Regions from separate parts of the Rhodoplanes sp. P11 genome, predicted to be linked through region 2. Evidence: predicted binding sites of a transcription regulator. Region 2 holds the regulator's gene; each other region holds the start of a gene.
The links. The regulator LexA, encoded in region 2, represses DNA repair genes until DNA is damaged. The targets are predictions, from matches to a motif close to TGTTCNNNNTGTGTTCNG.
Positions count from the first base shown of each region.

Region 1: a site for LexA is predicted at 1,940-1,957, ahead of ACFQUV_RS11670 (YifB family Mg chelatase-like AAA ATPase). Genes of this name have one in related genera too.
Region 3: a site for LexA is predicted at 1,793-1,810, ahead of recA (recombinase RecA). Genes of this name have one in related genera too.

Region 1 covers NZ_CAXWGY010000012.1:540,559-543,815, forward strand. The annotation lists gene ACFQUV_RS11665 (response regulator) at 1-55, opposite strand, end outside; gene ACFQUV_RS11670 (YifB family Mg chelatase-like AAA ATPase) at 352-1,890, opposite strand; gene ACFQUV_RS11675 (SUMF1/EgtB/PvdO family nonheme iron enzyme) at 2,083-2,988, opposite strand; gene nirK (copper-containing nitrite reductase) at 3,053-3,257, opposite strand, start outside.
Region 2 covers NZ_CAXWGY010000019.1:388,877-392,133, reverse strand. The annotation lists gene ACFQUV_RS20950 (ComEC/Rec2 family competence protein) at 1-831, shown strand, start outside; gene lexA (transcriptional repressor LexA) at 1,494-2,198, opposite strand; gene glp (gephyrin-like molybdotransferase Glp) at 2,417-3,257, opposite strand, start outside.
Region 3 covers NZ_CAXWGY010000020.1:137,506-140,762, forward strand. The annotation lists gene recA (recombinase RecA) at 627-1,706, opposite strand; gene ACFQUV_RS22260 (nitronate monooxygenase family protein) at 2,314-3,257, opposite strand, start outside.

The sequences.
Region 1 (3,257 bases), on a different contig from region 2:
ATGATCCGGCCTCCATGTCGACATGACCTCCGTGGTCGTCGGTCCGGTCCAGCATGATGCGCCCCGTGACTGCCTTTTGGTACTGGAGCCAGAATGGCAGCAAGCCGGAAACAATCGATTAATCGCATGACAGCGGTGGGCGTCCCCACGAGCCCGCGGGCGGCCCCGTGCTCGAGCTTATTCCGGCCAAGTGGACGCCGGTTCGCCGTCGAAAAATGCGATCGAATCAGGACTTCTGGAGCGAAGCCCGGCCCCGTTGGATCGGACTCCGTTCTAGGTCTTTGGGATGAGATCACCCGAGGGCGGCCGGCGCGATCGTGATCACGTCGCGCACCAAGAAGGGGCGGCGGGTCAGGCGGCGCGCCGCACCTCGTCGAGGCGGGTCCGGTAGGCCAGCGCCTCGGCGACATGGACGCGGCCGACCCGGTCGCTGCCGTCGAGATCCGCGAGGGTACGGGCGACCCGGAGAACGCGGTGATAGCCGCGGGCGGTGAGCCGCATGGCATCGGCGGCCTCGCGGATCAGGACCAGGCCGGCCTTGTCGGGGGTGGCGACGTCCTCCAGGAGCCCGCCCTGGGCGCGGGCATTGGTGCGCACATGCGGGAAGCCGAGCGCCTCGTAGCGGCGCATCTGCATGGCGCGGGCGCGCGCCACCCGGGCCGCCGCGGCGGCGCTGCCCTCCCGCGCCGGCGGCAGCACCAGGTCGGCGGCGCTCACCGCCGGCACGTCGATATGAAGATCGATGCGGTCGAGCAGCGGCCCCGACAGCCGCGCCTGATACTCGGCGGCGCAGCGTGCCACCGGGCCGCGGCGGCACGCGAAGCCGGGCTCGTCGGCGCGGCCGCAGCGGCACGGATTCATCGCGGCGACCAGCATGAAGCGGGCCGGATAGGTGGTGCGATGATTGGCGCGGGCGATCGCCACCTCGCCGGTCTCCAGCGGCTGGCGCAGGGCATCGAGCACGCGCGGCTCGAACTCCGGCAGCTCGTCGAGAAACAGCACGCCGTGATGGGCGAGCGAGATCTCGCCCGGGCGGGCGCGCAGGCCGCCGCCGACCAGCGCCGCCATGCTGGCCGAGTGGTGCGGGCTGCGGAACGGCCGCCGGTCGGTGAGGGCGCCGCCCTCGATCGCGCCCGCCACCGAGGCGATCATCGACACCTCGAGCAGCTCGGCCGGCGACAGCGGCGGCAGCAGCGACGGCAGCCGCGCCGCCAGCATCGACTTGCCGGCGCCGGGCGGGCCGACCATCAGGAGATTGTGGCCGCCGGCCGCGGCGATCTCCAGGACCCGCTTGGCACTCTCCTGGCCCTTGATGTCGGCGAGGTCGAGGGCGCCGGGCTCGGAGGGGCGAATGCAGGGCTGCGGCCGCGCCAGCACCTGGGTGCCGCGGACGTGATTGGCGAGCTGGATCAGCGAGCCGGCCGCCACGATGGTCATGTCGGGGCTGGCCCAGGCGGCTTCCGGGCCGCAGGCGGCCGGGCAGATCAGCGCCTCGCCGCGGCCGTTCGCCGCGATGGCGGCGGGCAGCACGCCGGCCACGGGGGCGATCGTCCCGTCGAGCCCGAGCTCGCCCAGCACCGTGCAGCCGTCGAGCGCATCGGTCGGGATCGCCCCGATGGCGGCCATCAGGGCCAGCGCGATCGGCAGGTCGTAGTGGCTGCCTTCCTTCGGCAGGTCGGCGGGGGCGAGATTGACGGTGATGCGCCGCGCCGGCAGGGCGAGCCCGGACGCCACCAGGGCGGCGCGCACCCGTTCGCGCGCCTCGGAGACCGCCTTGTCGGGGAGGCCGACCACCGTGAAGGCCGGCAGGCCGGGCGCGACCTGGACCTGGACGTCGACGGCCCGCGCCTCGATGCCCTGGAACGCCACCGTGGTGACCCGCTGGACCATCCTCCGCCCCCTGATGCTCGCCATGGTAGCAGCGAGGCGAGAGGGCGGCAAGAACATCAGGAGAACGTCGGCGCCGAGCCGACCGCCGCCTGGTCGCGCAGGACGCGGTGATCTCTCGCAGCAGGCGGCCGCGACGGCGGCGCCGCAATCGCGGCCGGCACCGTCCCGGCAGACCATTTCGGCCGATGGCGCTCAGGACCCGTCGAACAGCAGCCCCTGCACGCCGCGCGCCATCCGGTCGAGCAGGCGGAGGCCGAAGCCGCCGTCGCCGCCGCCAGTCTCGACCACCAGCCGGATGCCGAGATTGGCGGGCGGGAGGCCGGCGGCGCAGCCGCCCGCCTTGGGGTCGCGGATGAAGTCGGTCATGTAGCTGCGGTGCTGCCCCTGCACGACACGAACGCCGCAATTGGCGGTCACCGTCCGTGTCTCGCCCGACGGCGCGACGATCGACCGCTCGAAGCAGGTCGTGGTCCACTCCCAGACATTGCCGGCCATGTCGACGAGACCGCGGCTGTTGGCGCCGAAGGCGCCGACCGGCTGCGGCGCCGGATCGACGACGGCGCGCGAGGACTCCGCCTCGTAGCGGGCGAGCCAGGCGCGGATCGGATCGTCGACCGCGATCAGCGGTCCGGCCTCGGTGTCGGCCTTCTCGGCCGCCGCGAAGACCCATTCGTCGTCGGTCGGCAGCCGGTGGACGACCCCCGTCGTCCGCGTCATCCACTCTGCATAAGCGACGGCGTCCCGGAAGCTCACACCGACCATCGGCCGGTCCGGGGTGGCGCCCGCGCCGGCGCCGGCGATCACCGGGCAGGCGGAGGCGGAAACGCAGGCCGCATACTCGGCCCTCGTCACCTGACGGGCCATGATGACGAGGGGACGATCGCGCCGCACGGTGCGCAACGGCGCCGCCGCCGGCCGGGCCGCCACCGTGTAGTCCCCGGCGGGGCGATAGCGCACCTCGCCGGGCGCCACGGCGACGACGGTGTGGGGCAGCACCGGCGTTGTCGCCGGCTCCAACCACGCCATTCCGACCACTGTCGCGGCAGCGGTCACCACCGCCGCGGCGAGCGCCATCCCGATCTCCGTCGCGAGCCGCACGGCCGTCTCCCGCGCTGGGTCTCCGGTCCGCGGCCGAACCGCGGACCGGAGCGGCGTCATCGCCTCACTTGGCCACGGTGCCGGTCTCGATCGCACCGACCTTGCCGGGAACGATCGGGCCGGGCGGCGTCACCTGCTTCATCAGGTCGTCGCTCCACTCGCCGTCCACCTTGACGTGAGCGGTGGCGCCGAGCTCGGCGGCCTCGATCAGATTGTGGTTCACGTAGGCGTAGACACCGGGCTGGAGGAACGTGTAGAGCGCCGCCGCC
Region 2 (3,257 bases):
GGACGCATCGCCGCCTTCGGGATCGGGCCGCTGGTGGTCGCCAGCCTCGGTCTCGTCGTGCTGGCTCTGCTGCGCACGCCGCTGCGCTGGGCCGGGGCGGGGCTCCTGGTCGGCGCGGCCCTGTGGGCGATGGCGACGCCGCGCCCCGACGTGCTGATCGCGCCCGGCGGCGACACGGTGGCGGTGCGCGGCGCCGACGGGCGGCTCGTGGTGATGCGCACCGGCTCGCTGGCGCTCGCCACCCGCGACTGGCTCGCCGCCGATGGGGACGCCCGGCTGCCGGCGGCGGCCGAGGCGTCGGGTGGACGCGGAGGCGGCTTCGTCTGCGACCCCGACGGCTGCGTGGCGCACCTCGCGGACGGCAGCGCCGTCGCGGTGCCGCGCACCGCCGCGGCCTTCGGCGACGACTGCCGGCGCGCCGCCCTGATCGTGTCGACGCGCGATCCGCCGCCCGGCTGCCGGGCCATGGTGATCGACCGGGCGATGCTGCGGGAGACCGGCGCCCTGGCGCTGCGGCGGGTGGGCGAGGACTTCGTCGTGGTGCCGACGCGCCTGGCCGGGACGGATCGCCCCTGGTCACCGGCGCCGGCGATCGCGGCCCGGGGGCCCGATCCGGCAGCGGGGGCGACCGGCGTCACGCCCATGCCGCAGCCGCCGCGTCGCCTTCCGGACGCGACGCCAGAGACGGACGATCTCGAGGCCGAGGATGGGCCGACCGCCGACCCGGTGAGCGCCGCACCGAAAGGCATGTCCGCTGGCGGCGCGCCGGACCGTTCGGGTCCCGACCCGGACCGTTCGAGCGCTGACCCGGACCGTGACGATGCGCCCTGACGGCCGGGGCGGGACCTATCGGTCAGCGTTGCGCCGGCGCAAACAGCGCTTCGACGGGCCGAGCACAGCACGACCCGGCGCCCTGGATGAGTTCGCCCCGCCCCGGATTCGCTCCGCCCGACCCGGGCCACGGTCGGTTTTCAGCGCAGCGGGCACGGCCGCCTGAAGCCGTAGCCCGGATGGAGCACCGCGACATCCGGGGCTGCCGGTGCAGTGTTCGGCGATGGTCCCGGGAAGCGATACGATTTTCACCGCCCGTCCCCGAATCCCCGGGGTCTCGCGTGGCTCGACCCCGGGCTACAGGGCTGCCGCAGAACGATGGATGGCCAAAGCGAGCCCCGCCATGACGGCGAGAGGCCGGAGGCCGGCGTCGTCCGCACGAGGCCGTAGCCCGGATGGAGCACCGCGACATCCGGAGCTGCCGGTGCGGTGTTCGGCGGTGGTCCCGGGAAGCGATACGATTTTCACCGCCCGTCCCCGAATCCCTGGGGTCTCGCCTGGCTCGACCCCGGGCTACAGCCGCCCCGGATGTCGCTCCGCTCGACCCGGGCCACGGTCCACGATCCACGATCGGTTCGTGCACGAGCCCGGAGTCCACAGCGCGCCGCATTCGTGCCGTCGCGCAACGTAGCCGCCGTCCGGGCGTCCAGCCGGTCTCTCTCTCAATACCGGCGCATCAGGCCGACCAGCCGTCCCTGGATGCGCACCCGACTGGGGGGAAGGATGCGCACCTCGTAGGCGGTGTTGGCGGGCTCCAGCGCGATCGAGGCGCCGCGGCGGCGGAAGCGCTTGAGGGTGGCTTCCTCGTCGTCCACCAGCGCCACCACGATGTCGCCGGTGTCGGCATTGTCGGAGCGGCGGATCAGCGCGATGTCGCCATCCAGGATGCCGGCCTCGATCATCGAGTCGCCGCGCACCTCGAGGGCGAAGTGGTCGCCGGCGCCCAGCAGCTCGGGCGGCACGTTGAGAATGGCGCTCCTGGATTGGATCGCCTCGATCGGCGTGCCGGCGGCGATTCGCCCCATCACCGGCACGGCGACCGGACGGGTGCCGTCCTCCTCGGGGGCGGGAGGACGGACGCGGCCGAGATTGCCTTCGATGACGCTCGGGGTGAAGCCGCGTGCCCGCACCGCCATGGCGCCGTGGCCGACCGTGTCGGGCAGCTTGATCACCTCGATGGCGCGGGCCCGGTTGGGCAGCCGGCGGATGAAGCCACGCTCCTCGAGCGCCGTGATCAGCCGGTGGATGCCGGACTTCGACCGCAGATCCAGCGCGTCCTTCATCTCGTCGAACGACGGCGGAACGCCGCTCTCCTTCAGTCGCTCGTGGATGAAACGCAACAGCTCGAACTGCTTCCGAGTCAGCATGTGAGGTCCCCCGACATCCGCCCAGGCAGTTCACCCGAACCGCCTAAACAAATCATGAACATACCCTATATGTTCGTTATGTGTTCCGCAACCCTTTAATGTCGGGCGATCGAATCGAGCAATCCCTAGGACCAAAGATTAGCCCTAAGAGATTGGCAGAGCGACAGATCATGTCGGCGGCGGGGGACGCCGCGGCGACGCCGAGAATACCCGACCGCTCAGGCCGGAAGCCGAATCACCCGACACAGGCCGCCCGCCGGAACCGCGGCGGCATGCGGCTCGCGCACCAGGAGGGCGTCGGCCAGCCCGAGCGGGGCGAGGAGGGAGCTGTCCTGATCGCCGACCGGGGTGGCGACCAGCCGGCCCTCGGGGTCGACCGAGAGCGTCGCGCGCAGATGGTCGGCACGCTCGTCGTTCGGCTTGAGGTCACGGGCGGCGACCGCCGGCTCGACCGCAAGCGTGACGTCGTCGCGGCCCTGGAGACGGCGGAGCAGCGGCACCAGGAACAGAACGGCGCCGACGAAGGACGAGACCGGGTTGCCGGGCAGCCCGAGCACATGGACCGGGCCGAGCCGGCCGCTCATCAGCGGCTTGCCGGGCCGCATGGCGACCTTCCAGAAGGCGAGCGCCATGCCCTCGGCCGTGAGGGCGTCCTGCACCATGTCGTAGTCGCCCACCGAGGCGCCGCCGGTGGTGACCAGCACGTCGACGGCGGCGGCGCGTGCCCGCCGGATGGCCGCGACGGTCTCGTCCAGGCGGTCCGGCACGATGCCGAGATCGAGCACCTCGGCGCCCTCGCGGCGGGCGAGCGCCGCCAGCATGAAGCCGTTGGAGTGGACGATCTGGCCGGGGCCGGGATCGGCGCCGGGCGCCACCAGCTCGTCGCCGGTGGCGACGAGCGCGACGCGCGGCCGGCGATATGCCGGCACGCTGGCGTGGTTCATGGCGGCGGCGAGCGCCAGGTCGCGGATCGTCAGGGGCCGGCCACGGCGCAGCAGCACGTCGCCCTCCGAGAAATCGCGGCCGCGCCGCCGGACATGGCGTCCGGGCGCCCCGGCG
Region 3 (3,257 bases), on a different contig from region 2:
CCGATCTCGGCGTGTCCCTTACCGGCGCCGCCGCGAGGATAATCCGTCACGTCCCACGAGCCGCCGGGGCCGGGTCGATACGATCGAGGCCGGGGCCATACGATTCCCACAGGCTCTACGAGCCGCCCCGCCGGGGTCGAGGACGATCCGGCATGCCCCACGGGCCCACAGACATCACCATGGACCAGAGACCACCATGGACCAGAGACCACCATGGACCAGAGAGCGGGTATCGAACAGACCGAGGCTCGGTCCGATCGAACTGCGTCGCCCGCGCCTGTGCACCGCCGCGGCAGGGCACCCCCCCTGCCCTTGCGCCACCTCCGACGGCGAACCGCCGCGGCAGTGGACGGCGCCTCCGATCGGCCGCTTCGCTTCTCACCGGGCCGCAGAGCCGCTCGGGCCGGCCACGTGCTCCCCGCGCGGCGATTCAGCGGCCCCCGGCGCCTCCCCGGCACCTGCGCGCGCCTAGGCAGAGCACCCCCAGGCGGAGCACCCTCAGGCGAAGCGCCCCCGAGGACGCATCCCTCAAGGGCAAGCCCCCAAAGGGCGCGAGCCCAAGAAGGTGCGACCCCAGGCGCCGGAGCTCTGCGACCGGCGTGGGGGAGTGGCGCTACGCCTCTGCGCTACGCCTCGCCGCCGTCGTCTTCCTCCTCGGGCTCGCCGGCCAGGATCTGCTCTGCGATCAGACCGGCGTTCTGCCGGATGGCAGCCTCGATCTTGGCGGCGACGTCCGGATTGGCGCGCAGAAAAGTCTTGGCATTCTCGCGGCCTTGCCCGATGCGGGTCGAGTCGTAGGAGAACCAGGCACCGGACTTCTCGACCAGGCCGGCCTTGACGCCGAGGTCGAGGATCTCGCCCATCTTGGACACACCCTCGCCGTACATGATGTCGAACTCGACCTGCTTGAACGGCGGCGCCAGCTTGTTCTTCACCACCTTGACGCGGGTCTGGTTGCCGATGACCTCGTCGCGCTCCTTGATGGCGCCGATACGCCGGATGTCGAGCCGCACCGAGGCGTAGAACTTGAGGGCGTTGCCGCCCGTGGTGGTTTCCGGCGATCCGTACATCACCCCGATCTTCATGCGGATTTGGTTGATGAAGATCACCATGGTGTTGGAGCGGCTGATCGAGGCCGTGAGCTTGCGCAGCGCCTGGCTCATCAGGCGCGCCTGCATGCCGGGCTGAGCGTCGCCCATCTCGCCTTCCAGCTCGGCGCGCGGCACCAGGGCGGCAACCGAATCGACCACCAGCACGTCGACCGCACCGGACCGCACCAGCGTGTCGGCGATCTCCAGCGCCTGCTCGCCGGCGTCGGGCTGCGAGATCAGCAGGTCGTCGAGATTGACCCCGAGCTTCCTGGCGTAGACCGGATCGAGAGCGTGCTCGGCATCCACGAAGGCGCAGATGCCGCCCTTCTTCTGCGCCTCGGCGACGCAGTGCAGGGCGAGCGTGGTCTTGCCCGACGATTCAGGCCCGAAGATCTCGACCACGCGGCCGCGCGGCAGCCCGCCGATGCCGAGCGCGATGTCGAGGCCGAGCGAGCCGGTCGATACCGTCTCGACGTCCAGCGGCTTGGTCGACTTGCCGAGCCGCATGATCGAGCCTTTGCCGAACGCCCGCTCGATCTGCGTGAGGGCGGCATCGAGCGCCTTGGTCTTGTCCATGGAGGAACCTTCTACGACACGCAGCGGGGCCGAAGCCATCAACGCCTCCTCTATGCCCGTGATTCTCGAGGGCGACAACGCGCGCGCCGCTCCTCCCACGGACCTTATGTACACTATCTGTTCCTTGTTCGCAATATGTTCTAACTCCTGGGGCGCTGTCCCAGGTCCGAAGTTGGTGTCCCAGGTCGGGAGGGACTGTCCTGGATCGGGCGGCCCGGCCATCGACCGCGTCACGGTCCGGGTGCCGGCGGTCGAGCAGCCGGCCACGCCGCCGCTCCTGGACGTCACCAGTACGCTGCTCGGCTTCGCCGTGCGACGACCCGCGACCGAGTATCCAAGGTACAGACCTGTGCCGGACCCGCCTGGTTCCTGATCGATGCGAGCCGGCCGGGGAAGCCGCTCACCGCCCCGGGAGCAAGTGCCGTTCCAGCGTTCTCGGGGCACCGACACGAGGACAAGCACGTCCTCTCCATGAGGAGAGATTGGCATCGTCCACGGAGGGTCGAACGTCGGCTTCCGGTCGTGGGAGACCGTCTGTGGCTCCAAGGCCGACCCGATCGCCACGCACCACGAAGCCGCGTGGCCGGCGATCCAGAACCGAAGGGCACCACCGCACCGATCGGCGCGGCCGCGGCGCCGCAGCCTTTCAGGGGGCGAGCCGGACCAGCCCGTCGAGGCGGTGGACCGCGGCGGCGGCCTCGGCGACCAGGCGGTCGACGATGCGGGCGAGCGGCTCGATCTCGCTGGTGAAGGCGAGCGCGTGCCCCATGGCGAGCGCGCCGCGCCGGGTGTCGCCGGTGCGATACGCCTCCCGGCCGATGCGCCCGGACACCAGCGGCAGGATGGTCTCAAGGCTGCCTTCGCCGCGCGCCTCGATGGCGGCGACCGCCGCCGCGGTCTCGTTGCGCAGGATGCGGATGGTGTTGCGCACCGACTGCATCACCAGCACCGTGTCGGTCTCGCGCGCCCGCACCACCGCTTCCTTGAAGTCGCGATGGGCGCCCAGCTCCTCGGCGACCAGAAAGCGGGTGCCGATCACCACGCCGTCGGCCCCCATAGCGAGGGCCGCCGCGATCTGGCTGCCGGTGCCGACACCGCCGCCGACGCAGTACGGGATCGACAACGCGCTCGCCGCCATCGCGGCCTGCACGAAGGTGCCGACCGGATCGGTGCCGGGATGGCCACCGCACTCGAAGCCGACGATGGCGACGGCGTCGACACCGGCCCGCTCGGCGCTCAGCGCGTAACGGACCGCCGGAACCTTGTGGATGATGCGCACGCCGGCCGCCTTCAGCATCGGCACGTATTCGGCCGGGCTGCGACCCGAGGTCTCGACGAAGGGCACGCCCTCGTCGACGATCACCTTCATGATCTCGCCGACCCGCTCGTGCGCGGCCAGCTTCGGCAGCATCGATACGTTGACACCGAACGGGCGGCCGTTGGTGAGGTCGCGGCAGCGCCGGATCTCCGCAACCAGGCCGGCATCGTCGGGAAAGCTCGCGGCGGTGATGAACCCCATCAGGCCGGCATCGATGGCGGCCGCGACCCAGTCGGCATCGGCCAGCCATTGCAGACCGCCGGCCAAGATCG